Regions from separate parts of the Marinobacterium sp. MBR-109 genome, predicted to be linked through region 2. Evidence: predicted binding sites of a transcription regulator. Region 2 holds the regulator's gene; the other holds the start of a gene.

Region 1 (16,137 bases), on a different contig from region 2:
GCATCAATGCGATGGCGGCGGCGGGTATCATAAGCCTGCCGGGCATGATGACGGGGCAGATTCTGGCAGGTACGGCACCGGCATTGGCGGTCAAATACCAGATTTTGATCATGCTGATCATAACGCTGGGCAGTGGTTTCGGGGTGATGTTGGCGGTGGTGGCAGGCAGCTGGCGTCTGTTTGATCAGCGCCAGCGCTTGCGAATGGAACGACTGGTGAAACGGGCCGAGTAACCCTTGGTGGGTGAGTGGCCCTGCACAGCAGGAAGTACTCAGACCCAGGAGTCACCTGATCAGGACGCCAGCATCTGACCCTGTGCCTTTTTTACCGGGTGGGTGGCTATGAAATGGCGCAAAGCCCCCGCCAGAAGTGCCTGCTTCTGGTGGTCACCACAGCGGCGTGCACGTTCAATATCATCCAGAATAAAGCTCTGAATACGCTTTTCGCCATCATGTGTTACGAGATAATGCCCAAGGGCAACAGCTATCATCGGGTCCATATGTTCATGTTCGGCGATGGCGGCGATTTCGTCAGCCGAGAGATCACTCATCTCCAGGCACTCTTCGTACGTCAGCATACCAATCCTCCTCGCATTTGAGGTTTTATGAAGGGGTCGCCCGATAGCGGGAGTTTCAGTTTAGGCCTTTGGTACAGGTTTACGAGGGTGTCTGGCTGCAAGATTTTCATCGTTTAAGCCGATTTCTGCACTGCTGTTCATGCTGCAACTGCGCATCAAAATGGGTGTCAATGGCGCTGAATGTTATGCTGTGGCCCTTTAACGGCTTGAGCAGGAGCAACAATGATCATCGAAGCCAATCAGGTGAGCCCGACCGAGATCTATCACACCTTGACCCAAGTCATTATTCCGCGCCCGATAGCCTGGGTGCTGAGCCCTAATGATGAGGCAGGCAACAGCCATAACCTGGCGCCGTTTTCGTTTTTCAATGTGGTATGCAGCGATCCGCCCATTCTGATGCTTTCCATCGGCCGGAAAAGTGACGGAAGTTTGAAAGATACCTGTCATAACCTGTTGGAATACAAACGCTGTGTGATTCATATCGCGGCTGATCAGCAGGCACAGATGGTGAGCGACAGTGCCGCTGAACTGGCTCGGGGTGACTCTGAACTGGTACTTGCCGGCCAGACACTGGTGCCTTTTGACGGGACTGACTTGATGCGGTTGAAGGGTGTGCCTGTTGCGATTGCCTGTCGACTGCACCAGCACCTAGAGGTGGGCAATCGACCCCAGAATCTGTTGCTGGTGGAAGTGGAGCGGATCTGGATCGATGACGCGGTGTGCGGCCGGGATGCGAAAGGGCGGATGAGATTTGAGGCAGGCAGGATCAAGCCGCTGGCACGACTCGGGGGCTCTGAGTATGCCCGGCTGGGGGAGCTGTTCAGCATTCGCAGAGGCTGAGTTTGACATCTGGCTTTGGCTGCTGCAGAGTGCGCGCTTTTTTTCGTCTACCTTTAGCAGCGAGACGCTGCAGGAGAAAGTGACTGATGAATGCCGTAGTGGCCGCAGTGCTGGTGATGCTGGTACTGAGTCTGGCGCGTACACCCGTGGTGGTGGCGCTGATTCTGGGGGCTCTGAGTGCGGGCCTGTTGGTGGGGATGGGGCTGGAGCAGACACTGGCAGCGTTCAGCGGAGGTATTGGTGGCGGCGCCGAAGTGGCCCTGAGCTATGCGATGCTGGGTGGCTTTGCCGTTGCTATTGCTCAATCAGGCCTGCCGCACGCAATGGCCGACCTGGTCCAACGCAAGCTTGGGCAGGGTAATGGCAATACCCGTGCATTGAAATATGCACTGGTGCTGGTGATTCTGGCGATCGCCATCTCCTCGCAGAACCTGATCCCGATCCATATCGCCTTTATCCCCCTGCTGATTCCGCCACTGCTGCTGGTCATGAGCAAAATGCAGTTGGACCGCCGCTTGATCGCCTGCGTGCTGACTTTTGGCCTTGTGACTCCTTACATGTTCCTGCCAGTGGGATTTGGTGGCATATTCCTTAACAATATTCTGCTGAAAAACATTGCCGATAACGGCCTCACCATGGAGGGGATCAATGTGATGTCCGCCATGTGGATTCCGGCGGCCGGAATGGTAGCGGGGCTGCTGCTGGCGATGGTCAGTTATGGTCGCAAGCGCCGCTATGATCTGGCGCCACTGGAGCAGGTGGAGCGTGTAAAGGTTGAATACAGCGCAGCCCGTCTGGTTGCGGTTATTGTGGCGATGCTGGCGGCATTCGGTATTCAACTCTGGACCGGCTCAATGGTATTGGGTGCGCTGGCCGGCTATATGATCTGTACTGTCACAGGTATCGTGCGCTGGAAACAGGCTGATGGGGTACTGATTGACGGCATGAAAATGATGGCGATGATCGGTTTCATCATGATCACGGCCGCGGGCTTTGCCGAGGTGCTGCGTCAAACGGGTGAAATCACCACCCTGGTCAGCAGCAGTGCAGAGCTGATTGGCCAAAACAAGGCGCTGGCTGCTCTGCTGATGTTGATGGTTGGGCTGTTGATTACGCTGGGCATTGGTTCCTCTTTTTCGACCATACCGATCATTGCGGCGATCTATGTACCGTTGGCGCTGTCATTGGGCTTCAGCCCACTCGCCATTGTGGCGCTGGTCGGGACGGCAGCGGCACTGGGTGATGCCGGTTCACCGGCGTCTGACTCTACGCTCGGGCCCACAGCGGGCCTTAATGTGGACGGCCAGCATCATCATATATGGGATACAGTGGTGCCAACGTTCCTGCACTACAACCTCCCGCTGCTGGCAGCGGGCTGGGCGGCCGCCATGATTCTCTGATCCTATCCTGGTTCACCGGCCGACGGCTTGAACGGCAGCCAGCCGGTGAGTGACTTGATCTGCTCCTGCATGGCGGGCGTCTCCTGCTTGAGGAAATCACGAATTGCGGCGTCGAACCCCGGATGCGCGATCCAGTGCAGTGATCCGGTTGGAACCGGCTCGAAGCCGCGCTGAATCTTGTGCTCACCCTGAGCGCCGGGGTCGAAACGTGCAAGGCCCCGCTCGATACAAAACTCTATGCCCTGATAGTAACAGGCTTCGAAGTGCAGGCAGTCGTACTCCTCTGCACAGCCCCAGTAGCGGCCATAGAGTGTATCTTCACCGATGAAGCACAGTGCAGCAGCGATGGCATCGCCTTCGCGTTCGGCAAGTACCAGCAGCAGTTGTTCCGGCATGCTCTGATGCAGGCGGTGAAAAAAGTCCGGTGCCAGATATCCCTGTCGACCACGCTTGAGGTAGGTCATCTGGTAAAAGCGGTAAAACAGATCCAGTTGTTCGGAGCTGATCTCCTGCCCGTTGATGCGCTTGAGGCTGATCCCTTGCTCCTGTACTTTTTTACGCTCGCGTCGCACGGCCTTGCGCTTTCGTGAGTTGAATCGATCAAGGAAATCATCAAAGTCGCGGTAGTCACGGTTAAACCAGTGATACTGAGCACCCAGGCGTTGCTGCAGTTGCGGCGGGGCGCGTTGCAATTCCGGTTGCGGCAGGAACAGGCCGTGCCAGGAGGAGGCACCGGTTTGGCTGCAAACCGAGTGCACGAGATCGGGCAGTTGCTGCATGACGTCACTGTGGCTCATTCGGGTGCCAAAGCGCGGCCCGGTGGCGGGTGTAAAGGGAACGGCAGTCAGCAGCTTGGGATAGTAGTTCAGGCCGTGACGCTCATAGGCATCGGCCCAGATCCAGTCGAATACGTACTCGCCCCAGGAGTGTGACTTCAGATACAACGGCATCAGCAGGCTGGTTTCACCCGCGTCACTTAACTCCAGATGCAGCGGTTGCCAGCCGGTGCCCGGTCCAACACTGCCCGAGGCTTCCAGTGCGTGCAGAAATTCGTAGCGCAAGAAAGGATAGTCAGTGCCACAGAGCGCATTCCAGCGCTCAAGGCCGATTGACTCTATACTTTGATGCAGATTGACTTTAGCCATGCCGACCTATACTAATCAGTGTAACTGTTGGATTAAAAAGCATATTTAACGATTCAAGGAGCAGGGCAATGGATGAACTGGAGCTGGAGTTTGAACTTGACCCCCGTCTGATCACCGATACGGTCGCCATTGGTGATTTCCCCCTCTGTCGCCTGCTGCTGATGAATGACAGCCAATACCCCTGGTTCATTCTGGTACCCCGAAGGGCTGGTGTCACTGAACTGTACCATTTGCCAGCCAGTGAGCAGCAACAGCTGATGCATGAGGCCAGTAACCTTGCGGAAACGCTGGCGGATCTGTTTCAGGCGCGCAAGATGAATATCGCCTGTCTGGGCAATATGGTGCCACAGCTGCACATGCACGTTATCGTGCGCAAGGAGAATGATCCGGCCTGGCCTGGCCCTGTGTGGGGCAAGGTGCCCTCTGTCGCTTATACGCAGGAGCAGCTTGATCGGGTTCGCGGCAAGTTGGAGGCGTTGCTTGAAGGAGAAATGGCGTTCGAGCCTCATAACTGAGCCTTTCCCGGTGTTATCCCTGTCGCCGGGCCTGTCAGGCCCGGCCAAATCGGTTATAATTCCCGCCTTTCATTTTCCTTGATGCACCCGGATACAGGAACAGGACAGTATGCGTAGCCATTATTGCGGCGATCTCAGATCAGAACATATCGGTGAAGATGTCACACTCTGCGGCTGGGTACACCGTCGCCGTGACCATGGCGGAGTGATCTTTCTTGACCTTCGCGACCGTGAGGGCATCACTCAGGTGGTGTTCGACCCGGATCGTGAAGAAAGCTTCAATCTGGCTGACAGCGTGCGTAATGAATACGTGGTTGAAGTGCGAGGCACCGTGCGTGCACGCCCTGAGGGCACCACCAACAAGGAGATGGGCACCGGCGAGATCGAAGTGCTGGGCAAGGAACTGGTCATTCTGAACAAGTCCGAAACTCCGCCGTTCCAGCTGGACGAGCATCAACAGGTAGGTGAGGATGTGCGTCTGCGTCACCGTTACATCGACCTGCGTCGTCCGGAGATCCAGCGCAAACTGCGTTTTCGTTCCAAAATCACCCACAATATCCGCAACTATCTGGAAGAGAACGGCTTCCTCGATATCGAGACGCCGATTCTGACCCGCGCAACACCTGAAGGTGCGCGTGACTACCTGGTACCAAGTCGTACACATGAAGGCAGTTTTTTCGCTCTGCCGCAGTCGCCGCAGCTGTTCAAGCAGTTGCTGATGGTGTCCGGCTTCGACCGCTACTATCAGATCGCCAAGTGCTTCCGTGATGAAGACCTGCGCGCTGATCGCCAGCCCGAGTTCACCCAGATTGATATCGAGACCTCGTTCATGGACGAGGAAGGTGTTATGGGGTTGACCGAAGCGATGATCCGCGAGCTGTTCAATGAACTGCTGGGCGTTGACCTGGGCGAGTTCCCGCGCATGCCGTACTCCGAAGCGATGCACCGTTACGGCTCAGACAAGCCTGACCTGCGCATCCCACTGGAACTGGTTGATGTGGCCGATCTGCTGCAGGATATCGAATTCAAGGTGTTTGCCGGTCCCGCCAAGGATCCCAAAGGCCGCGTAGCGGCACTGAAAGTGCCGGGTGGTGCCGAGCTGACCCGCAAAATTATTGACGAGTACACCAGTTTTGTTGGTATCTACGGTGCCAAGGGTCTGGCCTGGATCAAGGTTAACGAGCTGGAGAAGGGCGCCGAAGGCCTGCAATCTCCGATCGTGAAATTCCTGGGTGAAGATGTGGCCATGAAGGTCATGGAGCGCCTGGAAGCCAAAAACGGCGACATCGTGTTCTTCGGTGCCGACAAGGCGACGGTTGTCAACGAAGCCCTGGGTGCGCTGCGCATCAAGGTCGGCGAAGACATGAACCTGATCGAACGCGAGTGGGCGCCGCTGTGGGTGGTCGACTTTCCGATGTTCGAAGAGAACAGCGATGGTTCCCTGACCGCGCTGCATCACCCGTTCACCTCACCGAGCTGCACCCCGGAAGAGCTGATCGCCGAGCCCGAAGGCAAGCTCTCCCGTGCCTATGACATGGTGCTGAACGGCACCGAGCTGGGTGGCGGTTCCATCCGTATCCATGATCAGACCATGCAGAAGGCCGTATTCAAGGTGCTGGGCATCTCCGATGAGGAAGCGGACGAGAAATTCGGCTTCCTGCTGAATGCGCTCAAGCACGGTGCGCCACCCCACGGTGGTCTGGCGTTTGGTCTGGACCGTCTGGTCATGCTGATGACCGGCTCCACTTCCATTCGTGAAGTCATTGCCTTCCCGAAAACCCAGAGTGCCGCCTGTCTGCTGACCGATGCACCGGGTGAAGTGAGTGCCGCTCAGCTGCGCGAACTGAACATCAAGCTGCGCAAGACTCCCTGATTGCGCACCCGGGGCGACCATCAGTGTCGCCCCATTTGTTTACACGACCGATATTTGAGGATGTTGTATGGCAGGTCATTCCAAGTGGGCTAACATCAAGCACCGCAAGGCGGCTCAGGACGCCAAACGGGGCAAGATCTTCACCAAGCTGATTCGTGAACTGACGGTTGCCGCCAAAGAAGGTGGTGGTACTCCCGAAGACAACCCGCGCCTGCGTGCGGCGATGGATAAGGCGCTGGGCGCCAACATGAAAAAGGACACCATCGAAAAAGCGATTCAGCGTGGCGCAGGCGGTGGTGAGGGTGACAACTACGATGAGCTGACCTATGAAGGTTATGGTCCTAACGGTGTTGCCATTCTGGTTGAGTGCATGACCGATAATGTCAACCGTACCGTGTCTCAGGTACGTGCGGCCTTCAACAAGGCTGGCGGCAACCTGGGTACCAACGGCTCGGTTGCCTATCTGTTCGAGAAGAAGGGTCAGATCAGCTTCGGTGACGGCGCTGATGAGGACGCGATCATGGAAGCGGCACTGGAAGCCGGTGCCGATGACGTTGTCACCAACGAAGATGGCTCTATCGATGTGTTTGCGCCCTGGCAGGAGTTCATGGACGTGAAACAGTCGCTGGTAGATGCCGGATTTGAACCGGTTTACGCCGAGGTTGGCATGATTCCGTCCACTACGGTTGAGCTGGATGTGGAAAGCGGTCAGAAAGCGCTGAAGCTGATCGACGCGCTGGAGGATCTCGATGATACCCAGAACGTGTATCACAATGCCGAAATTCCCGAAGAAGCGATGGAATAAACGGGCTGTATGACAGCTGGCAGAAACCGGGGGCAACCCCGGTTTTTTTTGAGCAAAATACGTTGTTATAGTGTATAAATATACAGACTTAGCTCGCTTGAAGCTTTCCTGGAGAATCGAGACAGGTCCATGCTGATATTGGGAATCGATCCCGGTTCAAGAATTACCGGCTACGGTGTTATCCGTGTGGCGGGTTCTCGGAGTGAATACGTTGCCAGTGGGTGTATCCGCATCAGCGGTGATATCCTTGCTGATCGACTGCAGCAGGTATATGCCGGTGTTACCGAAGTCATTGAGCGCTACCAGCCGCAGGAGATGGCGATCGAGCAGGTGTTCATGTCACGTAATGCGGATTCTGCTCTCAAGCTGGGACAGGCCAGAGGGGTTGCGATCGTGGCCGGTGCCAATCGCCTGCTGCCGGTCTCCGAGTATGCGGCCCGCCGGGTCAAACAGTCGGTGGTGGGTAATGGTGGCGCCGACAAGGCGCAGGTGCAGCACATGGTGATGCACCTGCTCAAGTTGCCGGGGCTGCCTCAGGCCGATGCGGCAGATGCACTTGCGATTGCGCTCTGCCATGCACATACCTGTGCGGGTCAAATTCAGCAGGCGCGTGGCAAAACGGCCGGGCGCTGGCGTTACTGATTCATTATGGAGATGCAAAGCGCGTGATCGGACACCTAAGAGGTCGAATTCTGGAAAAGCAACCGCCTTGGATGCTGCTGGACGTTAACGGTGTAGGCTATGAAATCGAAGCCTCGATGAACACCTTTTACAAGTTGCCGGAAGTGGGAGCTGAGGTTTCGCTGCATACGCATTTTGTGGTGCGCGAAGACGCTCAGTTGTTGTACGGTTTTGCCGATCAGCAGGAAAAACTCCTGTTTCGTTCGTTAATCAAGGTGAACGGTGTCGGTCCCAAGCTGGCGCTGTCGATCCTGTCCGGCATCAGTGCCGGTGACTTTATCCGCAGTGTGCACAATGAAGACACCACGGCGCTGGTACGGGTGCCGGGAGTGGGCAAGAAAACCGCTGAGCGCTTGATTGTGGAGATGAAGGATCGCCTTAATCAGCTGCAGCTGCCCACCTTGACCGAACTCGAGCTCAGTAGCGGCAACCATTCCGAAATTGTGATGCCCGCCGTGACTGATCACCGTGGGGAAGCCGAGAGTGCATTGATTGCATTGGGCTACAAGCCGCAGCAGGCCACGCGCGCAATCGAACAGGCAGCGCAAGCTCTGGGTGATGACGCCGTCACCGAAGCGCTGATCCGTCATGCTCTGCGCACGATGGTAGGTTGAGGTACTTGCTATGAGAATCGAAGCGGATCGTTTTATTACGCCCATGGCGGCGCCTGCCGAAGAGGTTCAGGATCGTGCCATTCGTCCCAAGCTGCTCAAGGACTATGAGGGGCAGCCAGTGGTGCGCGAGCAGATGGAGATCTTCATCCATGCAGCGCGCAATCGCAATGAAGCGCTGGACCACACGCTGATTTTTGGCCCTCCCGGTCTGGGCAAGACCACGCTGGCCAATATCATCGCCCATGAAATGGGCGCACAGATTCGCACTACCTCCGGCCCGGTGCTTGAAAAGGCCGGTGATCTGGCTGCACTGCTGACCAATCTGGAAGCCGGTGACGTGCTGTTTATTGATGAGATCCACCGCCTCAGTCCCAACGTGGAAGAGGTGCTCTATCCGGCGATGGAAGACTACCAGCTGGATATCATGATCGGAGAAGGGCCGGCGGCACGCTCCATCAAGCTGGATCTGCCGCCTTTTACGCTGGTGGGAGCCACCACCCGGGCGGGTCTGCTCACTTCGCCTTTGCGTGACCGTTTTGGGATCGTACAGCGGCTCGAGTACTACTCGATTCAGGATCTGACCGGTATCGTGATGCGCTCAGGGCAGCTGTCGGGCACGCATATCGATGAAGAGGGGGCTCGCGAGGTGGCAAGGCGCTCACGCGGCACGCCGCGTATCGCCAACCGATTGCTGCGCCGTGCACGCGATTTTGCCGAGGTGAAGGGCGATGGACGCATTACCAAGGAGATTGCTGACCTGGCATTGAACATGCTCAATGTGGATGAGCGTGGGTTCGATCATATGGATCGACGCCTGCTGCTGGCGATGATCGAGAAGTTCGGTGGCGGACCCGTGGGCATCGACAGTCTTGCGGCCGCAATCAGTGAAGAGCGCGATACCATTGAAGATGTGCTGGAGCCCTACCTGATCCAGCAGGGGTTCATGATGCGCACCCCTCGAGGGCGGGTAGTCACCGACCACGCCTATGTCCACTTCGGGATTGAAAGGCCTGACTGATATCAATAGTTGAATGATGTTTTTCCGCTCAGGTGCAGCTCACTGATAAAGATCAACTCGGTCTCCGGAAGAGCCGTCTAGGATGATGACAGTCCAATAGCGGAGTTCATCACCATGTCGGCCGTACTGAATCATCATGAGCTGGAAGGCTTCTCCGAAGAGCTGCACGAACTGCTCACCTCTGTGCAGGAGGAAGTGCGTGATGAGTTGCATGACATTGAGCATGTACGCCAGCTTCTCAAGGCGACCCCTCCCGGGCAAACCGAAGAGCAGGCGGCGCTGGAGATCGCAAGTCGACTGGATCTCGAGCACCTTCGCCATCATCTTGACGTTATCGCCCGCTGCAATGAAGCGCTGGAGCGAATCAATCGAGGCCACTATGGGCGTTGCCGTCACTGCGGCGAAGCGATCGAACTGAACCGCCTGAGAGCTGATCCGCTCACGGATTGTTGCCTGAGTTGTCAGGAGTAGCAGGCCCCCTCTTGTATTAAAATCTGCGGCTGCTATTGTTGTGTGCCATCTGTAACCTGATCAGGTCGACGGCATGCCGTTTCAGTGGCCCCTACGTGTCTATATCGAAGATACCGACCTGGGTGGTATCGTTTATTACGTCAATTACCTCAAGTTCATGGAACGCGCTCGTACCGAACTGCTGCGGCAGTGTGGTCGTTCTCAGCAGGAGTTAATGGCGGACGATATCATCTTTGTTGTCACCCGTACTGATTGCCGTTATTTGAGCCCTGCACGCCTGGATGATGAACTTCTGGTCGAAGTGAGCATCGAACAGGCGAGCGGGGTGAGGGTGTCTTTCCAACAGCGTATTATCCGCCAGTCGGATGAGCGTCTGTTATGTGAGGCAGACGTGGACGTTGCCTGTGTGCGTGCTTCAGACATGAGGCCTGTGCGATGGCCTTATAACCTGTTCGAATCTATGAAAACTGTCACCAAGTCACTGCCTGCTGCCGAGGAGAAATGATGGAAGGCAAACTGCCAATGTGGAGTCTCGTTGCCAATGCGAGCCTGACTGTTCAATTTATTATGGTGTTGCTGTTTCTGGCTTCCTTTGTATCCTGGGTCATGATTTTTCAGCGCCACCAGGTGCTGCGTAAGGCGCGGCGATCCATGCGCGAGTTCGAGGATCGCTTTTGGTCAGGTGTTGATCTGGCCCAGCTGTTTCGTGACATCAATCAGTCACCGAATACGATCTGCGGCGCAGAAAACATATTTCGTGCTGGCCTGCAGGAGTTTACCCGTCTGACGCAAAAGGCGAATCGCGAGCCGGATGTTGTTATGAATGGCGTGCAGCGAGCCATGCGTGTAGCCATGGCGCGAGAGGAAGAAAAACTGGAGCGTCACCTGCCTTTTCTGGCGACCGTTGGCTCAACAGCGCCCTATATGGGGTTGTTCGGTACCGTCTGGGGGGTAATGAATGCCTTCCGTGGACTCGCGACCGTGCAGCATGCAGCTATTTCGGTGGTCGCGCCCGGCATTGCAGAAGCCCTGATTACCACGGCGATCGGCCTGTTTGCGGCAATCCCGGCGGTGGTGGCCTATAACCGTTTCTCGTCTCAGGCCGAGTCTCTGCTGAGCAACTATGAAACCTTTGCCGATGAGTTTTCCAGCATTCTCTACCGGCGTGTGCACTCCGTCTGAGGTCTGATCTATGGATTGGCGTCCACGCAAACAACGCAAGATCAACGCTGAAATCAATGTTGTCCCCTATATTGAGGTGATGACCGTACTACTGGTTATTTTCATGCTGACTTCGCCGATGTTGACCCAGGGTGTGGATGTGAATCTGCCTCAAGCGGGGGCGGAGCCAGTGGAAACGGAAGACGAAGAGCCTCTGGTGTTGACGGTTGACCGTGAGGGGCAGTACTACATCAATGTAGGAGGGGACGATCGGGTACCCATCAGTCGTGAAGAGGTGGCCAGTCGGGTCGGCAAGGTGCTTGCCAGTGCGCCGCAGAAGCTGCTTCTGGTCAGAGGGGATCGTGATGTTAATTACGATCAAGTGATCCAGTTGATGGTGCTGCTGCAACAGGTTGGGGCTACCAGCGTAGGCCTGGTAACGGAATAGAATAGTGGAGATGCGAAGCTATATTCTGCCGTCCATATTGGCCTTGATTGTCCACGCGGTCGCTTTTTCGCTTATTGCCATGAACTGGGATCGTCCTGCAGAGCCGGTGCGTTCAGCTCCCCGTCATATCCAGGCGGAGATGATAGACCTCAAGGCGCTGGCGCAGCAGCAGGCGGCGCAGGAGCAGATTGCTCGCCAGCAGGCTGAGCAACAGCGCAAGGCTGAAGAGGCCCGCAAGCGCAGTGAGCGCGAGGCTGTTGAGCAGCGTCAGCAGGAACTGGCGCGAAAGCAGGCAGAAGCGGATGCGCGCAAGCGTGAGCAGCAGCAGGCCGAGCAGAAGCGACAGCAAGAGCAGGCACAACAGAAAGCTGCCGAACAGAAGCGCCAGGCTGATCTGGCCGCGCGCAAGAAGGCTGAAGCGGAGGCGGCCAGGCGCAAGGCTCAGGAGCAGGCCAAACGGGAGGCTGAAGCAGCCAAGCGCAAGGCAGAAGCAACAGCCAGGGCTGAAGCTGAGCGCCGCAAGCAGCAGCAACAGGCGGAAGCGGAGCTGCAACGCAAGATGGCGGCAGAGCGTGCGGAGGCTCAGGCCCGTGCTGAGCAGGTTTCTCAGGCGGTGATTGGGGACATACAATCCTATATTCAGGCCGTGCTGCAGGACAGCTGGCGTATTCCGTCAACGGCTCGTAACGGAATGGAAGCAGTTGTCGCGATACACTTTCTGCCCAGTGGCGAGGTGGATCAGGCCTACATCCATACCAGCAGTGGCAATGCTCAGTTCGATAGCTCTGCCGTGCAGGCTGTGCTGAGAGCGCGCAGTTTTCCAAGGGTAGCGGATGTTGATCCGCTGCTGTTTGAACGCCGATTGCGAAAACTTTTAGTCAAATTCAGGCCGGAGGGGCTGAGGTGGTAAGGATCAAGCAACTGTTTGCAGCGTTTACATTGCTGTTCGTCGCACAGCTGGCACAGGCTGAACTCATGGTCGAGGTGACTCAGGGGGTTGAGGCGCCGACCTCCATTGCCGTGGTGCCGTTTGGCAATAATACCGGCTCTGCTCTGGCTGAAGATGTGGCCCGCGTAGTCGGCCAGAACCTGGAACGCAGTGGCTTTTTCAGTTCCATGCCGCGTGACAACATGCTGAGTTTTCCGACCCGTCGTGATGATGTGTATTTCAGGGACTGGCGTGTTTCCAAAATGGATTATGTGGTGATCGGGCGCATCGACTCGGCGCAGGATGGTCAGCTTACCCTGCGTTTTGAATTGTATGATGTGCTGCGCGAGCAGCAGGTACTGGCTGAGCAGGTCAGTGCGACCCCCTCAAGCTTACGTGATGCCGCGCACTATATGGCAGACAGGGTTTTTGAGCAGCTGACGGGCCTGAAGGGCGCCTTTGCGACCAAAATAGTGTACGTCACGGCAGAGCAGCTTGGCGACAACAAGCAGCGCTATCGCCTGCAGTTGGCAGACTGGGATGGTGCCCGGGCGCAGACCATTCTGGAATCTTCGCAGCCCATCATGTCGCCCGCGTGGTCAATGGATGGCAGCAAGCTGGCGTATGTATCCTTTGAAACCGGTCGTCCTGCCATTTATGTGCAATACCTTGCAACCGGCAAGCGTGAGCGCATTCAGTCCTTTCCGGGCCTTAACGGTGCACCTGCCTGGTCACCGGACGGCAACCGGCTGGCATTGGTCCTGTCGCGAGACGGTAATCCCGAGATCTACCTGCTGGACCTGCGCAGTCGTCAGCTGCAACGGCTGACTCAGCATTACGGTATTGATACCGAACCGGCATGGTCGCCGGATGGGCGTTCATTGATTTTTACCTCTGACCGGGGCGGCCAGCCACAGATTTACCGCCTGGGACTTGAGGATCGCAAACTGGAGCGTCTTACCTTTGACGGTAACTACAATGCCAGGGGACGCCTGACTCAGGATGGGCGATTCCTGACCATGGTTCATCGCAGCGGCGGTGGCGGAAATGGTTTTGATATTGCGGTACAGGATTTGAAGTCGGGGCGGCTGGATATACTCACTCGCTCCGGCATGGCCGAGTCACCCAGCATAGCGCCAAACGGCAGTGTGGTTATTTATGCCACACAGGAAGGAACGCGCGGTGTGCTGGCGGCCGCATCACTGGACGGTCGGGTTCAATTCAGAATGCCGGTTGACAGGGGTGATGTACGAGAACCTGCCTGGTCACCCTACTTGCAGTAGGGTGGCGTGGCAGTAAATTGCAACACAATGGCAATACACTCATTTAAACAGTCAAATCGAGGATTTATCATGCGGGTAGTCAATCTGAGCAAAGCGGTTGCCCTGACGGCGGCCATGGTATGGGCTGCAGGTTGCAGCACCACCAGCACTACAACTGACGCAGGCGGCGCGGCAGGTAGTGATACTTCGGCTTCCGGTGCCAGTACTTACGGTACTTCAGGTAGCCGTGTCAGCGGTGCCATTGTGACAGCAGAGGACCTGAAGCAACTGCGTACCGTATTCTACTTCGACTTCGACCAGGCTGTAGTACGCCAGGAAGGGTTCTCCGATCTTGAAGCGCATGCTCGCTACCTGTCCCAGAACCCTTCGGCATCCGTTCGTCTGGAAGGTCATGCTGATGAGCGTGGTACCCGTGAATACAACATGGCACTGGGCGAACGCCGCGCCAAAGCCGTTGAGCGGCTGCTGGTCGTAAATGGTGCAGGTAATTCACAGGTGGAAAGCATCAGCTTCGGCGAAGAAAAGCCGGCGGTTGTTGGTCACTCGGCCGATGCCTGGAGCAAGAACCGCCGTGTTGAACTGATTTACCAGAGTAAGTGATGAAAAGTGCCGCAACAGCCAAGGCTACCGTCCTGCTGGTGCTGGCGTCATCCTGGTCGTATGCGGCCCCGGTGCCGGTGATCGAGATCACCGAGACGCCGGTGGCTTCACGAACGGGAGGCACGCAGTCGTTGCAGGTGCAGAGTACGGGCGGTGTTTCGGTTCAGAATGAGTTGTTGTTCAGTCTGCAGCAGCTTCAGGATGAAGTCAGAATGCTGCGCGGGGCATTGGAAGAGCAGCAGCACAAGCTCGAGCGGCTTGAGCAGCAACAGCGCGAGCGTTATCGGGATATGGATCGTCGTATCAGCCTGCTGATGTCAGCCATGCCTGATGATGCCCTGCTCACTGCTCAAACTGCTTTGGAGCAGTCGCAACCGACGGTGAAAGTGCCGGATGCGGCTGAGAATGCTGCCACGGATACCTCTGCAGAACGCCCTGCTGCAAGTGATACTGCCGCTTACGACAAGGCCTACAGCCATGTGCGTCAGCGTGAGTTTGATCAGGCAGAAAAGGCGTTTGAGCTGTTTCTGAACGATTATCAGAACAGTGCGCTTGTACCCAACGCCTGGTACTGGCTTGGCGAGGTAAAGCTTGCTCAGGGCAAGGTGGAAGCGGCAGGCAGCGCCTTCAACCAGGTGATTACGGGTTATCCGGTTCACGCCAAGGCAGCTGATGCGCTCTACAAACTGGGTGTGCTTGCTGAGCGGGGCGGTGACGGCGCAACAGCCAAAAGCCTGATGCAGAGAGTGCAGAATGAGTACCCGCAATCCTCTGCGGCTGGTCTGGCCCGCAGCTTCCTGTCCAATCAACAGTGACTGGCTTTATCGAAATGAAACAAAGTGAAAAACGTGCGGTTGTGCTGCTTTCGGGTGGCCTTGACTCTGCGACCGCATTGGCAATTGCCCTTGAACAGGGCTACAGCTGCCATGTGCTCAGCTTTGACTACGGTCAGCGTTCAGTGACTGAGTTGAACGCGGCCCGGGCAATTGCAGCTCAGGCGGGTGTCAGCGAGCATCGGGTGTTGCGATTGCATCTGGAGGATTTTGGCGGCTCGGCACTCACCGATACCAGTATCGATGTGCCCGAGGATCAGGCTGAAGGCGTGCCGGTTACCTATGTGCCTGCACGCAATACGGTGTTTTTATCACTGGCGCTGGGATGGGCAGAAGTGCTGGACGCCGATGCCATATTCATCGGCGTCAATGCCGTTGATTATTCCGGGTATCCGGACTGTCGTCCCGAGTTTATTGAGGCGTTCGAGCGCATGGCGAATCTGGCAACCCGTCGAGGAATCAACGGTGAGCCCGTACATATCGAGACTCCCCTCATGCATCTGACCAAGGCCGATATAATTCGCCGTGGAACAGCGCTGGGTGTCGACTATGCGCTTACGGTTTCATGCTATCAGGCCGACACTGAAGGCCGTGCCTGTGGTCGTTGTGACAGCTGTCGCTTGCGTGCCAAGGGGTTCGAGGAAGCGGGCGTTGCCGATCCAACACGCTATGTTTGAATAAAATCTCGCCCAAGGGTTGCCTTTCACGCCTCGACAGGTAAAATGCGCAGCCCATCGGGAGGGTCGTTAGCTCAGTTGGTAGAGCAGTTGGCTTTTAACCAATTGGTCATAGGTTCGAGTCCTATACGACCCACCACCTCTTCTTTCCTGCATGCTTTTGGGCATCAGTGTCCGGGTCGTTAGCTCAGTTGGTAGAGCAGTTGGCTTTTAACCAATTGGTCATAGGTTCGAGTCCTATACGACCCACCATTTTCCCTGGCGGATA
Region 2 (16,137 bases):
CGATCCGGTTGATCCAGCGCGCCGTGGGTGAGCCACCTTCAGGGTCCGGTCGTGCATAGGCATGTGCCAGCCACGCTATCTGCTGCACACGCCCCCACAGGCTGCCAATCTGGGGAAACCAGCGCTCGGCTACTGCACGGGGGATATCGGCAATGCCACCTTCCATCGCCTCCTTGAGCAGATCGACGACTTGTTCGAGATGCTGCTGCGCTCGGTCGGCCGCCTGTCCCAGGCTGAAACAGGGTTCCAGCAATGGATCGGGCACCCGCCCCTGTGCAAAGCGATAACGGTCCTTGACGCTCTCGGCAAACAGCGGCCGCAGCAGCAATTCCAGCTGTTCAAGCGCACGCCCCATCTCTTCAAAGGGACGATGCAGGCGCTCTACCGGATCTGCCAACTGCACCGGCGAACCGGTCTCGGTCACCAACTGCGCCAGCTGCTTTTGTGCAGACTTCAGCAACCGGCGACTGCCCTCAAGCCTTGCACCAAAAGCAAAGTGACCACTGGCCTTGTCAGCCAGATGATGCCCTTCATCGAAGATATAGATGGTTTTTTCAGGCTCGGGCAGGATGGCTCCGCCGCCAAGCGCAAGATCAGCCAGTACCAGGTCATGGTTGGCGACAATCACGTCTGCCTCTTCCAGCCGATCTCGAGCCCTGTAGAAAGGGCAGGCACTGAAATTCAGGCAACGGCGGTTACTGCATTGCATGTGATCGCTGGTCAATGGCCGCCAGATGGCATCATCCACCTCATCAGCAAGCGCATCTCGATCCCCGTCCCACTGACCCGCGGCATAGCTGTCCATCAACTGCTGATACAGTTGCAGTACATTATCGGGCAGTTTTTCAGCCGCCTCATCTTCATATAACGCCATCTGGCCCAGCAGGCCCTGCTGTTCAAGATGGCCTTCAACCTTGTTCAGACAGAGGTAACGCCCTCGCCCTTTTGCCAGTCTATAGCACATGGGCAGGCCCGTATGCGTTTCAACTTCGGGCAGGTCCTTGTTGATCAGCTGCTCCTGCAGGGCCACTGTTGCCGTAGACAGAACCAGTTTGCACTCCTGAGCTCGCGCCAGCGGGATGGCCGCCAGCAGATAGGCGATCGTCTTGCCGGTACCGGTTCCGGCTTCGACAACACCCACAGCGGGATGCAGATCTTCCGTTTCACTGCGTGGAACAGCCGCCGCTGCAAGGGTTCGCGCCACGGCTGCGATCATCTGCTTCTGTGCCGGCCGTGCTGTCAAGCCACGACTCTTCAGGAAGCGACTGTAGGCCTCCTGGATCTCTTTTTTTTGCGCCTCGCTCAGCACGCTTAATCCTCATCCGATCTGTGTGGCGATTCTAGCAAGATACTGGATATATAAACAGAAAAATGCTTGACCCCGCTCATTCACTGTATAGAATCACAGTAACCGGATAGGGGACAGATGCCATGAAATTGACCAATCGCCAGACCGAAGTACTGGAATGCATACGCAAACATATCGAAACAACAGGCTACCCGCCCACCCGAGCCGATATTGCACGCGAACTGGGATTCAAGTCAGCCAATGCGGCTGAAGAACACTTGAAGGCACTGGCCCGCAAAGGCGCCATCGAACTGACCAAGGGCACATCGAGGGGCATTCGCCTGCCGGAAGCCGAGCAGCCTGATACCGAAGGCCTGCCCGTTATTGGTCAAGTTGCAGCGGGTGAACCCATCCTGGCGCAGGAACATGTCGAGGACCACTGCACCATCTCGGCAGACTTCTTCCGCCCCCGCGCTGACTACCTGCTGCGGGTCAAGGGGATGAGCATGAAAAATATCGGGATCATGGATGGCGACCTGCTCGCCGTACATCAAACCCGAGAGGCCCGGGACGGGCAGGTTGTGGTCGCACGGATCGGCGACGAAGTGACGGTCAAGCGCTTCAAGCGTGATGGCCGCAAAGTCTTTCTTATTGCCGAAAACGAAGACTTCAGCCCGATCGAAGTGGACCTGAGTGAACAGGAACTGATCATCGAAGGACTGGGTGTTGGCGTTATTCGGCAAGGCAACTGACAGAGGTCAATCGCCATGTCTGCAATTCATGCCACAGCCCCGCATTCCCACATTGACTGTAAAAGTGTCGAGAGCCGGGTCACCGAGATTTTGCTGCATAACAGCTCAGTATGCCTGCAACCCCTGCTGCTGCCCATGATTGCAGGCCTGAGCCGTGAAGATCGCTGGCTGGTTCTGATTAACCCGCCGCACGACATCACCCGCACGGCGCTGGAGCTTGCTGGTGCCTGCACACGCCACATCCTGGTCCTGAACACCAGCAGTCTGGACCAGACCGAGCTGTTCTGCGCCCGAGCACTGGCTGCCGGTACCTGCCACACAGTCATTGCCTGGTGCAGCGGCACTGCACCTGCGCTGGACCAACTCAATCAGGCTGCCAGCCGAGGGAATGCGCTGGGCATACTGGTACGCACCTGATTACCACTCCTGCATACCGGCGCGCAGGCGTTCTATCAGCTCACGGAACGCCTGTAACCAAGCCTTGTATTCAGCCAACACATCCTTGTCTTCCGAATGGTCAGGGTTGATCTGCAATACATGAATTTCGGAAATGCTGCTGTCCACCTCGGTATTTACCTGGCGGTAGTCTGACGCCTGCCAGCAGGCTTCATACGCCGACAGCATTTTATGCACCCAGCTCCCCCTGTCCCGCTCCAGCTGCTCAAGCTCTGTTACTTCGGGCGATTCCTGACCAGTCACCTCAAGTTGCTCTGACAGATCAGAAAAACGATTGATCTGGCCAACATTGAGATTGTAGTTTTCTGCAATTTCGCGCAGCAGTGCTGCATAACCGCTCGCCATGAAGAACAGAATCGACTCATGATAAGACTCGATTCTGGCATGCTTGCTCCACTGAGAAGCCTCTTCGGCCTGCTCCAGCGCCTTGACATGCAGACGGGCAAAGTTCAGCTTCTGATTGGTACGAACCGCATAGATATCACTCATTACCTGTACTCCATCAAATCAAATGCGCCGAATACCTGGGCTTTCAGCGCTTACGTCCCTGCTCTTCCTGCCAGCGGCCATCACGGTAGAACGCCTTCCAGCCGGTTGCCTTGCCCTCAACTTCAGTCATCACGTACTGCTCTTTGGTTTTCCGGCTGTAACGGATTACCGCAGGATTGCCATCAGGGTCTTTCTGCGGCGCATCCATCAGGTAGTCATATTTCGGATCGATCTCATCACGATGCGGAACCAGCTCGGCCACCAGCGGCGCACGCGTTTCCCGTTTTTTCGGGAACTGGCTCGCAGCCAGGAACAGACCGCTGGCACCATCACGCAGTACGTAGGTATCTTCAACCTTTTCACACTGCAGTTCCGGCATCGGCACCGGGTCCATTTTAGGAGGCGCCGGCTCACCGTTTTTCAGCAGTTTGCGCGTATTCTTGCACTCACTGTTGGTGCAACCGAAAAACTTGCCGAAACGGCCGGTCTTAAGCTGCATTTCGGAGCCGCACTTGTCGCACTCGATACTGGGCCCATCATAGCCCTTGATCCTGAAGCTGCCCTGTTCAACCTCGAAACCAGGACAGTCGGGGTTGTTGCCACACACGTGCAGCTTGCGCTTCTCATCGATCAGGTAGGAGTCCATCGCCGCATCACATAGCTTGCAACGATGTTTGTTACGCAAAATGCGGGACTCTTCCTCATCATCCCCATCCACACTGACCACTTCGTCGCCAGGTATCAGGTTGATGGTACACTTGCAGCGCTCCTTGGGCGGCAGATTATAGCCAGAGCAGCCCAGAAACACCCCCGTACTGGCCGTTCTGATCATCATTTGACGCCCACACTCGGGACAGTCGATATCCGTTGGCGTGGGGCTGTTGGGTCTCATGCCGTTATCCGCACTTTGTGCTTCCTGCAGCTTGTCGGTAAAACCGCTGTAGAACTGATTCAGCAGCTCCTTCCAGTTCACCTCGCCCTGCGCCACGTCATCAAGTCGCTGTTCCATACGCGCGGTGAAGCTGTAATCCATCAGATCAGAGAAGTTCTCATTCAACCGCTCGGTAACAATGTCGCCCATCTTGCAGGCGTAGAAACGACGCCCCTGTACCTGTACATAGCCCCGATCCTGAATCGTCGAGATGATGGAGGCATAGGTGGAAGGACGGCCAATGCCACGCTTTTCAAGCTCCTTGACCAGACTGGCTTCGCTGTAACGAGGCGCCGGCTTGGTAAAGTGCTGCTTCGGGTCCAGCAGCTTCAGCGCGAGCACCTCACCCTTCGTCACGTCAGGCAGGATCACGTCTTCGTCACTGCGCCCCTTGGCCGGCAGTGCGCGGGTATAGCCGTCAAAACGCAGAATACGGCCCTTGGTGGTAAGCTCGTAATCACCGCTTTCAACAGTAATGCGAGTACTGGTGTAAAGCGCCGGCATCATCTGACAAGCCAGGAACTGCCGCCGAATCAGGTCATACAGGCGCTGCGCATCCGGCTCCATCCCCTTGAGGGCCTCAACGGTCAGGTTCACATCAGAAGGTCGAATCGCTTCGTGTGCTTCCTGAGCCCCCTCCTTGCTTGAGTAGCTGACCGGCGCTTCCGGCAGATACTCCTTGCCATACTGCTGAGCAATGAATTCACGACACGCCTCTACCGCTTCGGCACTGAGGTTGGTCGAGTCGGTACGCATGTAGGTGATGTAGCCCGCTTCATACAGTCGCTGAGCCATCATCATGGTTTTCTTGACGCCGAAGCTCAGTCGAGTGCTGGCGGCCTGCTGCAGCGTGGAGGTAATGAACGGTGCCGAGGGCTTGCTGCTGGTAGGACGATCTTCCCTGGAGCGAACAGCCAGCGCACCACTGCGAAGGCGCTCCAGATGGGTCTCGGTCTCGGCCTGGCTCTCTGGGCGGAATGTTTTGCCGGCGTATTTGCTGACCTGAAGCCGCAACGCCTGCTCTGCCTGTGTTTCAGTGTCGGCATGAACTTCCCAGTACTCGTCAGGAATGAACGCACGTATCTCGCGCTCGCGCTCGACAATCAAGCGCACGGCAACGGACTGCACACGTCCGGCCGAGAGGCCACGGGCGATCTTTTCCCACAGCAGCGGCGACAGCATGTAGCCTACCACCCTGTCCAGAAAACGGCGTGCCTGCTGGGCGTTGACACGGTTCAGATCCAGATCGCTCGGCTGGGAAAAGGCCTCCTGAATCGCCTTTTTGGTGATTTCGTTGAATACGACCCGTCGAAAACGGCTGTCATCGCCACCGATCGCCTCACGCAGATGCCAGGCGATCGCCTCCCCTTCACGGTCCAAGTCCGTTGCGAGGTAGATTTCATCAGCGTTTTTGGCGAGCTTGCGCAGCTCTTCAACGACCTTTTCCTTGCCGGGGAGAATTTCGTAGTGTGCTTCCCAGTCATGTTCGGGATCAACACCCATACGCGCTACCAGTTGCTCCTGAGACTTGCGCTTTTTATAGACCGCCTTCTCGTCCGGCGACATCTTGCGCGTCAGGGCTGCCTGACGCGCACGCTCCTTGGGATCGCTTTTGCTGGCGCTGCCACTGGTTGGCAGGTCGCGAATATGACCCACACTCGATTTGACAACATACTGGCTGCCCAGATACTTGTTGATCGTTTTGGCCTTTGCCGGTGATTCGACAATGACTAGGGTTTTTCCCATGAGATACGGATCCTTTTTAGAACGGGCAACTCAGAAACTGCGAGCATATATAAGGGGTGGTGCTGCCAGCGTCAAGCAGTGTCTGAGACCGGCGATACCAGTCCGCACGCGGATGCCTTACAATTCATGTACACACCATCCTATAATTAACATCTCTTTTCAGAGTGCCAAACACCATGCTTGGAGACAACCTGTATCTTGTAATCCTCATCGCCGGAGTCGGTATTCTGGCGCTGGCGATCAACTACGTGGTCACCACGCGCGAACAGCAGACCGAAGCGCGTCGAGAAAGGCTGAGCTGGCTGCAAACCCAGGCGGAGCACACCCTGCACGCTCTGGCGATTCTGAAAGAAAGCGGCTGCCGGCAGGATATTATCGACAAGCTCAACCAGCATGCGATGGCGCTTATCGAGGAGATCAGCCTGCTGGCACCGGACTCCGAACTGATGTCCGAAGTCAGCAAACTGAAAGAAAACAGTGACCGCAGCAAGCCTGACAAGAGCCGGTTCAACAGTGACCGTGCCGTCAAGCGGGCCCAGATTTACATCAATTTTGCGGAAAAACTGATCGTGCAGATGGCACAGGCCGGCAAAATGACCGGCCAGCTTGCCCGTACGTACCAAACGGAGCTGTACTGGCTCAACGTATCACTGGTGGCGGATGCCCACCAGTATCAAGCGTCCAGGTTGATTGAGTCCGGTGACAAGCTTGCGGCCCTTTCTCACCTTAAACACGCCAAAGCGGTTCTGGTTCGGGCTACCGCACCGCAACGACAGAAGCAACCGCGCCTTGACGAAATACAAGCCGAAATTGACAGGATTCAGCCCAAACGCAACTGGGGTGCCGGAGCCCTGGCAGAGTCGCTGGATGACTATCTGAACGAAAAACAACCCTGAGCCTGATGGGGCTTGCAGATGGCCTATCCCGTTGCAACGAAATCAGATTTTCTGTTCCAGCAACGGTTGGGCCAACTGGTGCAGATAATCCAGCCGTGACTCATCACCACGCTCGTCCCAATAGAACGTCAGGCTGAGCGGGGTAGATTCCACACCCAACACATCGTCCGGCAGCTGCTCCAGCAGGCTGTTAAGCTGTTCCAGTGCCGCAGGCTGCAGCCCCCCCTGCCCCTTGCTCCAGCTCCAGTGCTCAGGCAAGCCCAGGTTTTCCAGGGTGTCTACACGCAACACTTCCCAGCCACTCCAGCTGTCGCGCTCACTGCGTTCCAGATTTGTCCTTGCAATACGATAGGCAGGAATCGTGCGCACATCAGGCTCCATCTCTCCAAGCGCTCGCGGCAGAGACACACGCGCCATATGGACCTGAATGCCCAACTGCCTTGCCTTGAGTCTGAGGTTCGCCTGATAGCGCTGTCTGGGGCTCGGCATCACCCACATGACCGAGCCTATCAGCGAGGCAACTACCAGTGTGATAATGAACCATTTCATTCGACAGACTCCAGTCAGAGGGCAAGGACAGGCGCGAATAGTAACGCTAAGGCCACATAAACGACAGTATGACGCACCGGCGAACGCAACGGCCAAGGGCCAGCGCTTTAACTGAAAGCCGTTTCTGACTAAGATGCGCATCAGGTTGGCAGCCCTTGCCAACAACTCATTAGTCAAGATGCAAGGAGCCGCCTTGGACAAGCACAGGGTTTGGCAACAGCTGGAACAGCTCTGTGCCACTGAATCCTCTCTGCACCTGCGAGACCTGCTGCAGGTACAGGACCGATTTTCCCGGTTCAGTTTTCGTCAGGATGAGCTGCTACTCGATCTGTCCCGACAACGGCTAACCACGAATACCCTGACCCAGTTGCTGCAACTCGCTGACAGCTGCGACTTGGCACAGTGGATCGAGTCCCTGTTCAATGGCGAGCGCATCAACCATACGGAAAACCGTGCCGCGCTGCACACAGCCCTTCGCCTGCCCGCCGAAGCAACACTTGAACATCAGGGTGAAGACCTTGTTGCTCTGGTGCAGACAGATCTGCAGCGCATGCAGCATCTGGTGGAACAACTGCATCAGGGGCAATGGCGCGGCTTCAGCGGCGAACCGATCGACACATTGGTCAATGTGGGCGTCGGCGGGTCCGACTTGGGTCCAATGATGGTGTGCCGCGCACTGGACGGTTTTCAAGCACCGACAGCGCGCCAGATCACAACCCATTTCATCTCGTCCATGGATGGCAGCCAGATTTCAGGCCTGCTGGACCAGCTTGACCCGGCCCGTACCCTGTTTGTTGTTTCGTCCAAATCATTTTCCACCGCCGACACTCTCGCCAACGCCGCAACGGCACTGGACTGGCTTATCCGTGCCAGCGGCCTGACCACTGAGCTGCTTGCTCGACGCCATTTCATCGCGGTAACCGCCAATGCGCCACGTGCAGAGGCCTGGGGTATTCCGGTTGAGAACCAGCTTCATTTTCGCGACTGGGTCGGCGGACGATACTCGCTTTGGTCAACCATTGGCCTGGCGATCGCTGTCAGGATCGGCATGAGCGGTTTTCGAGCTCTGCTGGACGGAGCTCACCGCATGGACATGCACTTTCGGCACACCCCTTTCAGTCACAACCTGCCCGTTCTGCTGGCACTGGCCGAAGTCTGGAATATCAACTTCCTTGGCATCCATGCTCACGCCATTCTCCCATACGATGGCCGACTGGCACACCTGCCGGCCTATCTTGAGCAGCTGGAGATGGAAAGCAATGGCAAGAGCGTTGACCGGCAGGGAAATCGAATTGAACACCACACCTGCCCGGTACTCTGGGGTGAAATCGGCCCCAACGCACAGCACGCGTTTTACCAGCTACTGCATCAGGGCAGCGAAGCGGTCATGTGTGACTTTATTGTTCCGGCGCGGCGCTACGCCGACCAGAGCGACGCCCTGCAGTCCCAGCACCGTCTGACACTGGCGAACTGCTTGGCACAGGCCCGAGTGCTGGCACTGGGCGATGCTGCGGTTGACCAATCCAATGCAACACCATGGCAGCGTTACCAGGGCAATCAGCCCAGCACGCTTATCCTGCTGGACGAGCTGACACCCGCTTCACTGGGTGCACTGATTGCCCTGTACGAACACAAGGTGTTTGTTCAGTCTGTCATCTGGAACATCAACCCCTTCGACCAGTGGGGCGTCGAGCTTGGCAAGCAGGTAGCCAACAGCCTGCTGGATATAATCGGCACTCCGGCAACGACTAACCGATTTGATATCGCTACTGAAGGTGTATTGAATCAGCTGCATGGTCAATGGAGCGACAGGAAGAACACAGAATGTTGATTGCAATCTGGGGGGATGAACTGGGTGCCTGGGTAGCAGCGGCCGAACTTGCTCGCACCGGGAACGATGTACTTCTACAGCAATCGGCCCCGGGTGAAAGCAGCCATCGAGCCGAACCCGGGCTGATGGAAAGCCTTGCAGCAGGCATGGCATCCGGCCACATCCGACTGTGCAGCCACCAGGAAGCGCTGCAGGCCCCCTGGCACTGGCTTGCTTCCCACCCTTCCGATATCAGCCATGCGGAAAGCGTCTGTCACGACCTTAGTCAGCAGGGGCCTGGCAATCTGGTGCTGATCAATCAGAGCAACTTCGGCATTGGCGCCAGCGACCGTCTGCACGCCCTGCTTGACCACACCCGTCAGCAATCACTGGTCTGCCTGCCTGACACCCTGCAGCAGGGACAGGCTCTGCAGCAGTTTGCCGCACCTGAAACTTTGCTTGTCGGTTGCGAGGATGACGGGGCACGTCTGCGGCTCCAGGCGCTGCTGCGCCCGTTTTCTTCTCGCCTGCAGCAGATACAGTGGATGAGCCGACGGGAAGCCGAGTTCAGCAAGTTTGCCATCTCCGGGATGCTGGCCCTGCGCCTTGGATATATCAATGAACTGGCTAACCTGGCGGACCGCCTTGACGTGGATATCGAAGTGGTACGACAGGGCATGAGCAGTGACAAGCGCATTGGACAACATTACCTGTCGCCCGGCTGCGGTTTTGGTGGCCACCATTTCACCCAGTATATTGAGGGACTGGCTGACATCCTGGCAGAAACCCGCCACTCAACCCTGCTCAACACCGTGCTGAATGAAAACGAGCGCCAGAAAGAACTGCCTTTCCGCAAACTCTGGCAACACTATCGATGCGATCTGCGTGGACGCCGCATCGCGATTTGGGGCTGTGCATTCAAGCCTGGGGTTGCCAGCGTGGACAATGCGCCATCACTGCGGGTCATTCGTGCCCTGCTGGCACAGGAGGCACTGATTCAGGTGCATGATCCCGAAGCACTGGAAGCCCTTCAGAATGAGCTGGGCCAGGTCGCCGGACTCACACTGCATCAAGACCCTTACACAGCAACACAGCAGGCCGATGCGCTGCTGTTGCTGACCGAGTGGCCCCAGTACAGCTCACCGGACTACGAACGCCTGCTGCAGATGATGCACATCCCGCTGGTTGTCGATGGTCGCAACCTGTTCGAGCCCGACTACCTGCGCCAGCTTGGCTTTACCTATTACGGCGTAGGGCGCTGAAAAACATCAGGTATCCAGAGTGTGCGCCGGGCAGATGCGGTGCTATTCTAGAGGTACACTCAACTGGAAGGATGTAACGATGAGTATCTATTCCCGCATTCTGCTTGCGCTTGACCTGTCAGATGAATCTGAACAGCTGGCAATCAAGACCGCCGAGATGGCCAAGGCTTTCGGAGCCGAGCTTAACCTGATCCACGTGGTAGAACCTCTCAGTTTTGCCTATGGCGGTGATGTCCCCATGGACCTGACCACGATCCAGGAACAGCTTGACGAGCACGCGCGCACCAAGCTGGATCTGTATGCGGAGAAGATCGGCTACCCGATCAATCGCAAGATTATCGTGACAGGCCATACCGAGACGGAAATTCACCGTGCTGCCGAAGAACTCAACACCGATCTGGTGATCCTGGGCAGCCATGGCCGTCACGGACTGGCTCTGTTGCTTGGCTCGACCGCCAACGGCGTCCTGCATGGCGCCAAGTGCGACGTGCTGGCGATTCGAGTGAAGGAGGAGGATTAATCCCCCTCCTGCATTGACTCCAGCTCAACCCAGCGCTCCATCAACGCCTCGAGCTGCTGCTCATGCTGCTGCAGCAGCTCCAGCGTGTTGGCAATCTCGGTCTGATCACCGGCGTAAAACTCGGGCGCGGCAGTGATGGCGTGCAGCCGCTCCAGCTCAGCCTCTGCCGCTTCCATCTGCTGCGGCAACAGGTCCAGTTCACGCTGCAGCTTATAACTCAGCTTTTTGGGCGCCGGCTTTTTCGCGACAGCGGCTGGCTTTGGCTTCGCGGCCCTCGCCGCCGCAACAGGCTGTGGACGCTGCCGCAGCCAGTCGGCATAGCCACCCACGTATTCACGCACCACTCCCTGCCCTTCAAAAACCACCGAGCTGGTGACCACATTGTCGAGAAAGCGACGATCATGACTGACCAGAAGGATGGTGCCGTCAAAGTTGAGCAGAATCTCTTCCAGCAGCTCCAGCGTTTCCACATCAAGGTCGTTGGTTGGTTCGTCCAGTACCAGCACATTGGCCGGCTGACTGAACAGACGCGCCAGCAGCAGTCGGTTGCACTCACCACCGGAAAGCGCCTTGACCGGGGTCCGCGCACGCTCGGGGCTGAACAGAAAGTCCTGCAGATAACTGATGATGTGGCGCGACTGACCGTTGACGTCAATACTCTCGCGCCCACCTGACACGTTGTCGATCACACTCTTCTCAGGATCAAGCTGGCCCCGCAACTGGTCGAAATAGGCCACCTCGAGCTTGGTACCGAGTCTGACCACGCCGGACTCCGGTTCAAGCTGACCGAGCACGATCTTCAGCAGAGTGCTTTTGCCACTGCCATTAGGCCCGATCAGGCCAATACGGTCGCCACGCTGAACCTTGAGCGAAAAATCACACAACAGCGACTTGCCGGCATAACTCATCGAGACATGTTCAAGCTCTGCGACCAGCTTGCCCGACTTCTGCGCCTCCTCAAGGCCAAAGCTTGCACTGCCCTGACGCTCGCGTCGCTGTGAACGCTCGCGGCGCAGCTGTTCCAGTGCCCGTACCCTGCCCTCGTTGCGGGTACGGCGTGCCTTGATACCCTGACGAATCCAGCGCTCTTCCTGCGCCAGCTTCTTGTCAAATTCGGCGTTGTGACGTGCTTCCTCATCCAGCAGCTGCTGCTTCAGCTCCAGATAACGACTGTAGCTGCCCGGGAAACTGGTCAGACCCCCCCTGTCCAGCTCAACGATTCGTGTTGCCAACTTCTCCACCAGCGCACGGTCATGCGAGACAAACAGAATCGCCCCCCGGAAGTCGAGCATCATCTGCTCAAGCCATTCGATGGTTTCGATGTCCAGATGGTTGGTTGGCTCGTCCAGCAACAGCAGATCAGGTTTCTGCACCAGCGCCGCTCCCAGTGCAGCACGACGACGCCAGCCACCGGACAGCTCGGCCATGCGAGTATCCGGCTGCAGCCCAAGCCGATCCAGCACAGACTGTACCTGCTGCTCAAGATGCCAGCCGTCACGGGCTTCCAGCTGATGCTGCAGCTCTTCAAGCTGCTTCAGTGAAGCGGCATCCGTGTTGTGTGAAAGGGTATCGTAGGCACGGCGCAGCTCAACCACCTCGGCAAGGCCTGACGCCACCACATCATGCACCGTCCGCTCGTCCGCCGCCGGCAGCATCTGGGACAGCTGCGCAATGCGGATGGCCGGATCCCGCCAGACCGCCCCCTGATCAGCATGAATTTCACCGGATACCAGCTTCATCAGGGTCGACTTTCCCGCCCCGTTAAGGCCGACCAGCGCAATGCGTTCGCCCGGATCGATCTGAAAATCAACGCCATCCATCAGCGGCGCAGCACTGAAGCTGACCGACACACCTTCCAATTTAATCAGCGGCATACAAACCCGTACCTTGCAGACATTCAAGCGCGATAGTGTACCTGAATTCAGCGCCTCTGTTGAAAACAGCGCAACAATGGTGATTTTTGTTTCAAGGGCAGGATACACTGGCCGACAGTATTCAGATTGGTTACGGGTGTACGGAGATCATTATGTTCAGGCTTAAGCCCTTGTTATTGCTTGCACCACTGCTGCTGCAAGCCGGCACGGTCAACGCGCACAATCACCATGATGAACTGCGCGAGCAGTTCAAAGCCGCACTGCTGCAAACAGCTCCCCTCAGCGACGAGCAGATTTCCGCGCTGGAAACATATTCGCTGTATCCCTACCTTGAATACCAGCAGCTCAACAGCCGCATCGACGAGGCCTCAGCTGACCAGCTGCAGGCCTTTGTCGATGCCAATGCCGATACCCCTTTGGCGGGACGACTGCTGTTTGCCTGGGCACGCAACAGCGGTGCAAAGGCAGACTGGTCAGCCTTCAATCAGGCGTGGCAACAGATCCAGCGCCCCGACACACGACTGCAGTGCCTGCATGCACGCTACCTGCTGGACTCTCAACAGCAGCAGAAAGCCTGGGCAGCGGCGCGTTCGCTCTGGAGCGCAGGGCACTCTCAGCCCGATGAGTGCGACCCCGTTTTCAGCAAGTGGTTAAAATCCAGCCACTTCAGCCAACAGGATGCACTCAACCGGCACCTGGCGGCATTGCTGCAAGGTCGTCCGGGCCTGGCAACCTATGCCGCTCGCTTCATTACGGAAAGCGAATTGCAGCAGCAGGCAAAACTGGCCCGAAGCCTGTATGACAACCCCGGCAGACTGACACAGGAGCCTCAATTGCTGAGCCCCCAGGTGCCAAATGCCGACCAGCTGCTGGTCCTGACCGTCAACCGTCTGGCACGACAGGATCTTGAGCAGGCGATACGGCTTTGGGTACGTGAACGCCAGCGGCTGCAGGTTTCAGCCGAGCAGTTCGAATCCATCAGCAAACGCCTGGGCGTACTGATGGCAAAGCGCTTCCCGACCGATGCCGACTCACTGCTGGCCTCGCTGGACCCAGAACACAAACTGGCCGACCTGTCCGGCTGGCGAATCCGACTGGCGCTGGTGAGACAGGACTGGGCCGAAGCTCTGTCCCTGATGGAAAAGCTGGATGAATCGGAAAGAAGCAATGACCGCTGGCGTTACTGGACGGCGATCGCCCTGGAGCAACAGGGCAAGCCCGGACGAGAAGCACTGCTGCGTGATATTGCCACCGAACGCTCCTTTTATGGCTTTATGGCAGCTCAGATGCTGGGCACGCCCTACCAGCTTAACCACACCCCCCTGATGCAGAACACAGAGGCAAAACAGCAGCTGGCTCAGCAGCCTGCCTTTATTCGTATTCGTGAGCTGCTCGCGCTTGAGCGCTATTATGATGCCCGTTCAGAGTGGAACCTGGCGATCAGTCGCATGGAGCCCGAACAGATACACACGGCCGCCCACCTGGCCCAAGAATGGGGCTGGTATGATCAGGGCATTCGAGGCGCCATCAGCAGCCAGCGCTGGAACGACATGCAGCTGCGCTTTCCCAACCCGCTGCCGGAACTGTTTGAACAACATGCCCAGAATCGCGCCATCGATCCGGCTTGGGCAGTTGCCATTGCGCGCCAGGAAAGTGCATTCTGGATGCAGGCACGCTCCCATGCCGGCGCCCTGGGCCTGATGCAGCTGATGCCAGCGACAGCGCGCGCCACCGCCAAACGCCACGCCATCCCTCTGCCAAGCCTGAACCTGTTGTCCGAGCCGGACACCAATATTCGCCTTGGCACTGCTTACCTCAGTGAGATGGCTCAACGCTTTAACGGCAACCTCGCCTATGCTTCTGCCGCTTATAACGCAGGCCCCTCTCGTGTCAGCCAATGGCTGAATGCACGGGGGGAGCTGCCGCTGGACATCTGGATCGAAACCATCCCCTTCGACGAAACCCGCAACTATGTACAGAATGTGCTGGCGTTCAGAGTCATTTACGAGCGCCTGGCCGAGCGCCCCGTTACCCTGCTCAGCCCAGACGAGTTCAACATGCTGGCGCTGTTTCAACAAAACGACGGCTGATCCGGCCCTATGGCTGAGCGCAGTGTTGCAGAAACTGCGCCAGCCGCCCGCCATCGAAGGGCCAGTCAAGCTCACCTCCGCCGACCCGGTCAACCAGTACAGGAATCCGGGTTGCGTAGCGCTCCATCAGGTTTTCATCGTAAACAATATCAACCAGATCCACTTCAGCCTCACCCGGCTCCAGCCCCTGCTGCAGTATGGCAATGGCATCATCACACAGATGACAACCCTCGGTGGTCATCAGGTCAAGCTGGTACATGAATATTCCTCACCCTGTTTTTTTTCAGCACTTGCAGCATTATTACCCATAGCCTCACAACCTTCACGCCCACCACGCCCTCCCGGCGGCAAAATCAGAAATATTGCATCGCAGTAATGCAGCTGCAACAGCAAACCGCGAAGCTAATACTTTATAAGGGCTTGTCAGTGCCCTAGGCACAGGTCTATGCTCGAAGCAGTATCCCGCTACAAGCCAAAACCACAGGTTGCTTCCGGCAGAAGCGCATTCAGGGCCAAGAGCCTGCGTTCATACCGGACAACAGAGACTGAAAGCAGGCAGTTATGACGGATAAACAAGGCAATATCGCAACAGACCCGCAGGAATTCATCAACTACGTCAATCACGAGACCAGCAAAATGCTGGAAATGTTCTCGGCGACCGGCGGTGACGATATCCTGCGTCAGTTCACGCAATCATGGACCGAACTGGCCACCCGCTCTCTCGAAGATCCGACTGTATGGGTCCGTGCCATCGCGGACTATCAGCAGGCGCAATTCAACCTCTGGCGCAACCTGTTGACGGGTAACACCAGCGACAACCCGGTTGCCGAGCCACCGCCCGGTGATCGTCGCTTCAAGGCGGAAGAGTGGTCCAAGAACCCGGTGTTCGACTATATCAAACAGTCTTATCTACTGACTTCGCGCATGCTGACGGAAATGGCCCACAACGCCAAACTGTCGCCGCAGGAGCAGCAGAAGCTTGAGTTCTACACCCGCCAGTACGTAGATGCACTCTCACCCACCAATTTTGCCATCACCAACCCCGAAGTGCTGCAGCAGGCGCTGGAAACCAAAGGGGAAAGCTTGGTTAACGGCCTGAAAAATCTGCTCGGTGACATCGAAAAAGGCCGCATTTCAATGACCGACGAATCGTCATTTGAACTGGGCAAGAACCTGGCAACGACTGAAGGTGCTGTTGTTTTCCAGAATGACATCTTTCAGCTGATCCACTATAAGCCGCTGACCGAACAGGTATACGAACGCCCGACCCTGATCGTGCCGCCAAGCATCAACAAGTTCTATATTCTGGATCTGCAGCAGGACAACTCGTTTGTCCGCTATTGCCTGGAGCAGGGACAGGATGTCTACCTCATCTCCTGGACCAACCCTTCTGCAGAGCAGCGCGACCTGAACTGGGACGACTACGTGGGTGACGGCATCCTGAAAGCACTTGAGGTAACCAAGTCGATCAGCG

The links. The regulator LexA, encoded in region 2, represses DNA repair genes until DNA is damaged. The targets are predictions, from matches to a motif close to TACTGTNTANNTANACAGTA.
Region 1: ruvC (crossover junction endodeoxyribonuclease RuvC) is a predicted target of LexA. The motif match lies at 7,224-7,243, and genes of this name have one in related genera.

Annotation. Positions count from the first base shown of each region.
Region 1 is NZ_JBEPPZ010000002.1:297,860-313,996, reverse strand. Features, by position in the region: gene ABIE60_RS04580 (ABC transporter permease) at 1-233, shown strand, start outside; gene ABIE60_RS04575 (hypothetical protein) at 293-577, opposite strand; gene ABIE60_RS04570 (flavin reductase family protein) at 800-1,417, shown strand; gene ABIE60_RS04565 (Na+/H+ antiporter family protein) at 1,504-2,817, shown strand; gene ABIE60_RS04560 (GNAT family N-acetyltransferase) at 2,820-3,962, opposite strand; gene ABIE60_RS04555 (HIT family protein) at 4,031-4,477, shown strand; gene aspS (aspartate--tRNA ligase) at 4,587-6,350, shown strand; gene ABIE60_RS04545 (YebC/PmpR family DNA-binding transcriptional regulator) at 6,418-7,155, shown strand; gene ruvC (crossover junction endodeoxyribonuclease RuvC) at 7,285-7,797, shown strand; gene ruvA (Holliday junction branch migration protein RuvA) at 7,821-8,450, shown strand; gene ruvB (Holliday junction branch migration DNA helicase RuvB) at 8,461-9,468, shown strand; gene ABIE60_RS04525 (TraR/DksA family transcriptional regulator) at 9,583-9,939, shown strand; gene ybgC (tol-pal system-associated acyl-CoA thioesterase) at 10,013-10,444, shown strand; gene tolQ (protein TolQ) at 10,444-11,121, shown strand; gene tolR (protein TolR) at 11,132-11,548, shown strand; gene tolA (cell envelope integrity protein TolA) at 11,559-12,458, shown strand; gene tolB (Tol-Pal system beta propeller repeat protein TolB) at 12,452-13,759, shown strand; gene pal (peptidoglycan-associated lipoprotein Pal) at 13,829-14,359, shown strand; gene ybgF (tol-pal system protein YbgF) at 14,359-15,174, shown strand; gene queC (7-cyano-7-deazaguanine synthase QueC) at 15,189-15,869, shown strand; tRNA gene ABIE60_RS04480 (tRNA-Lys) at 15,933-16,008, shown strand; tRNA gene ABIE60_RS04475 (tRNA-Lys) at 16,046-16,121, shown strand.
Region 2 is NZ_JBEPPZ010000004.1:98,623-114,759, forward strand. Features, by position in the region: gene dinG (ATP-dependent DNA helicase DinG) at 1-1,309, opposite strand, end outside; gene lexA (transcriptional repressor LexA) at 1,432-2,040, shown strand; gene ABIE60_RS07070 (SulA-like leucine-rich domain-containing protein) at 2,056-2,457, shown strand; gene ABIE60_RS07075 (DUF6586 family protein) at 2,458-2,985, opposite strand; gene topA (type I DNA topoisomerase) at 3,029-5,662, opposite strand; gene ABIE60_RS07085 (DNA topoisomerase I) at 5,839-6,558, shown strand; gene ABIE60_RS07090 (hypothetical protein) at 6,601-7,107, opposite strand; gene pgi (glucose-6-phosphate isomerase) at 7,301-8,938, shown strand; gene ABIE60_RS07100 (UDP binding domain-containing protein) at 8,932-10,179, shown strand; gene ABIE60_RS07105 (universal stress protein) at 10,259-10,699, shown strand; gene ABIE60_RS07110 (ATP-binding cassette domain-containing protein) at 10,696-12,573, opposite strand; gene ABIE60_RS07115 (transglycosylase SLT domain-containing protein) at 12,726-14,663, shown strand; gene ABIE60_RS07120 (glutaredoxin family protein) at 14,671-14,922, opposite strand; gene ABIE60_RS07125 (PHA/PHB synthase family protein) at 15,225-16,137, shown strand, end outside.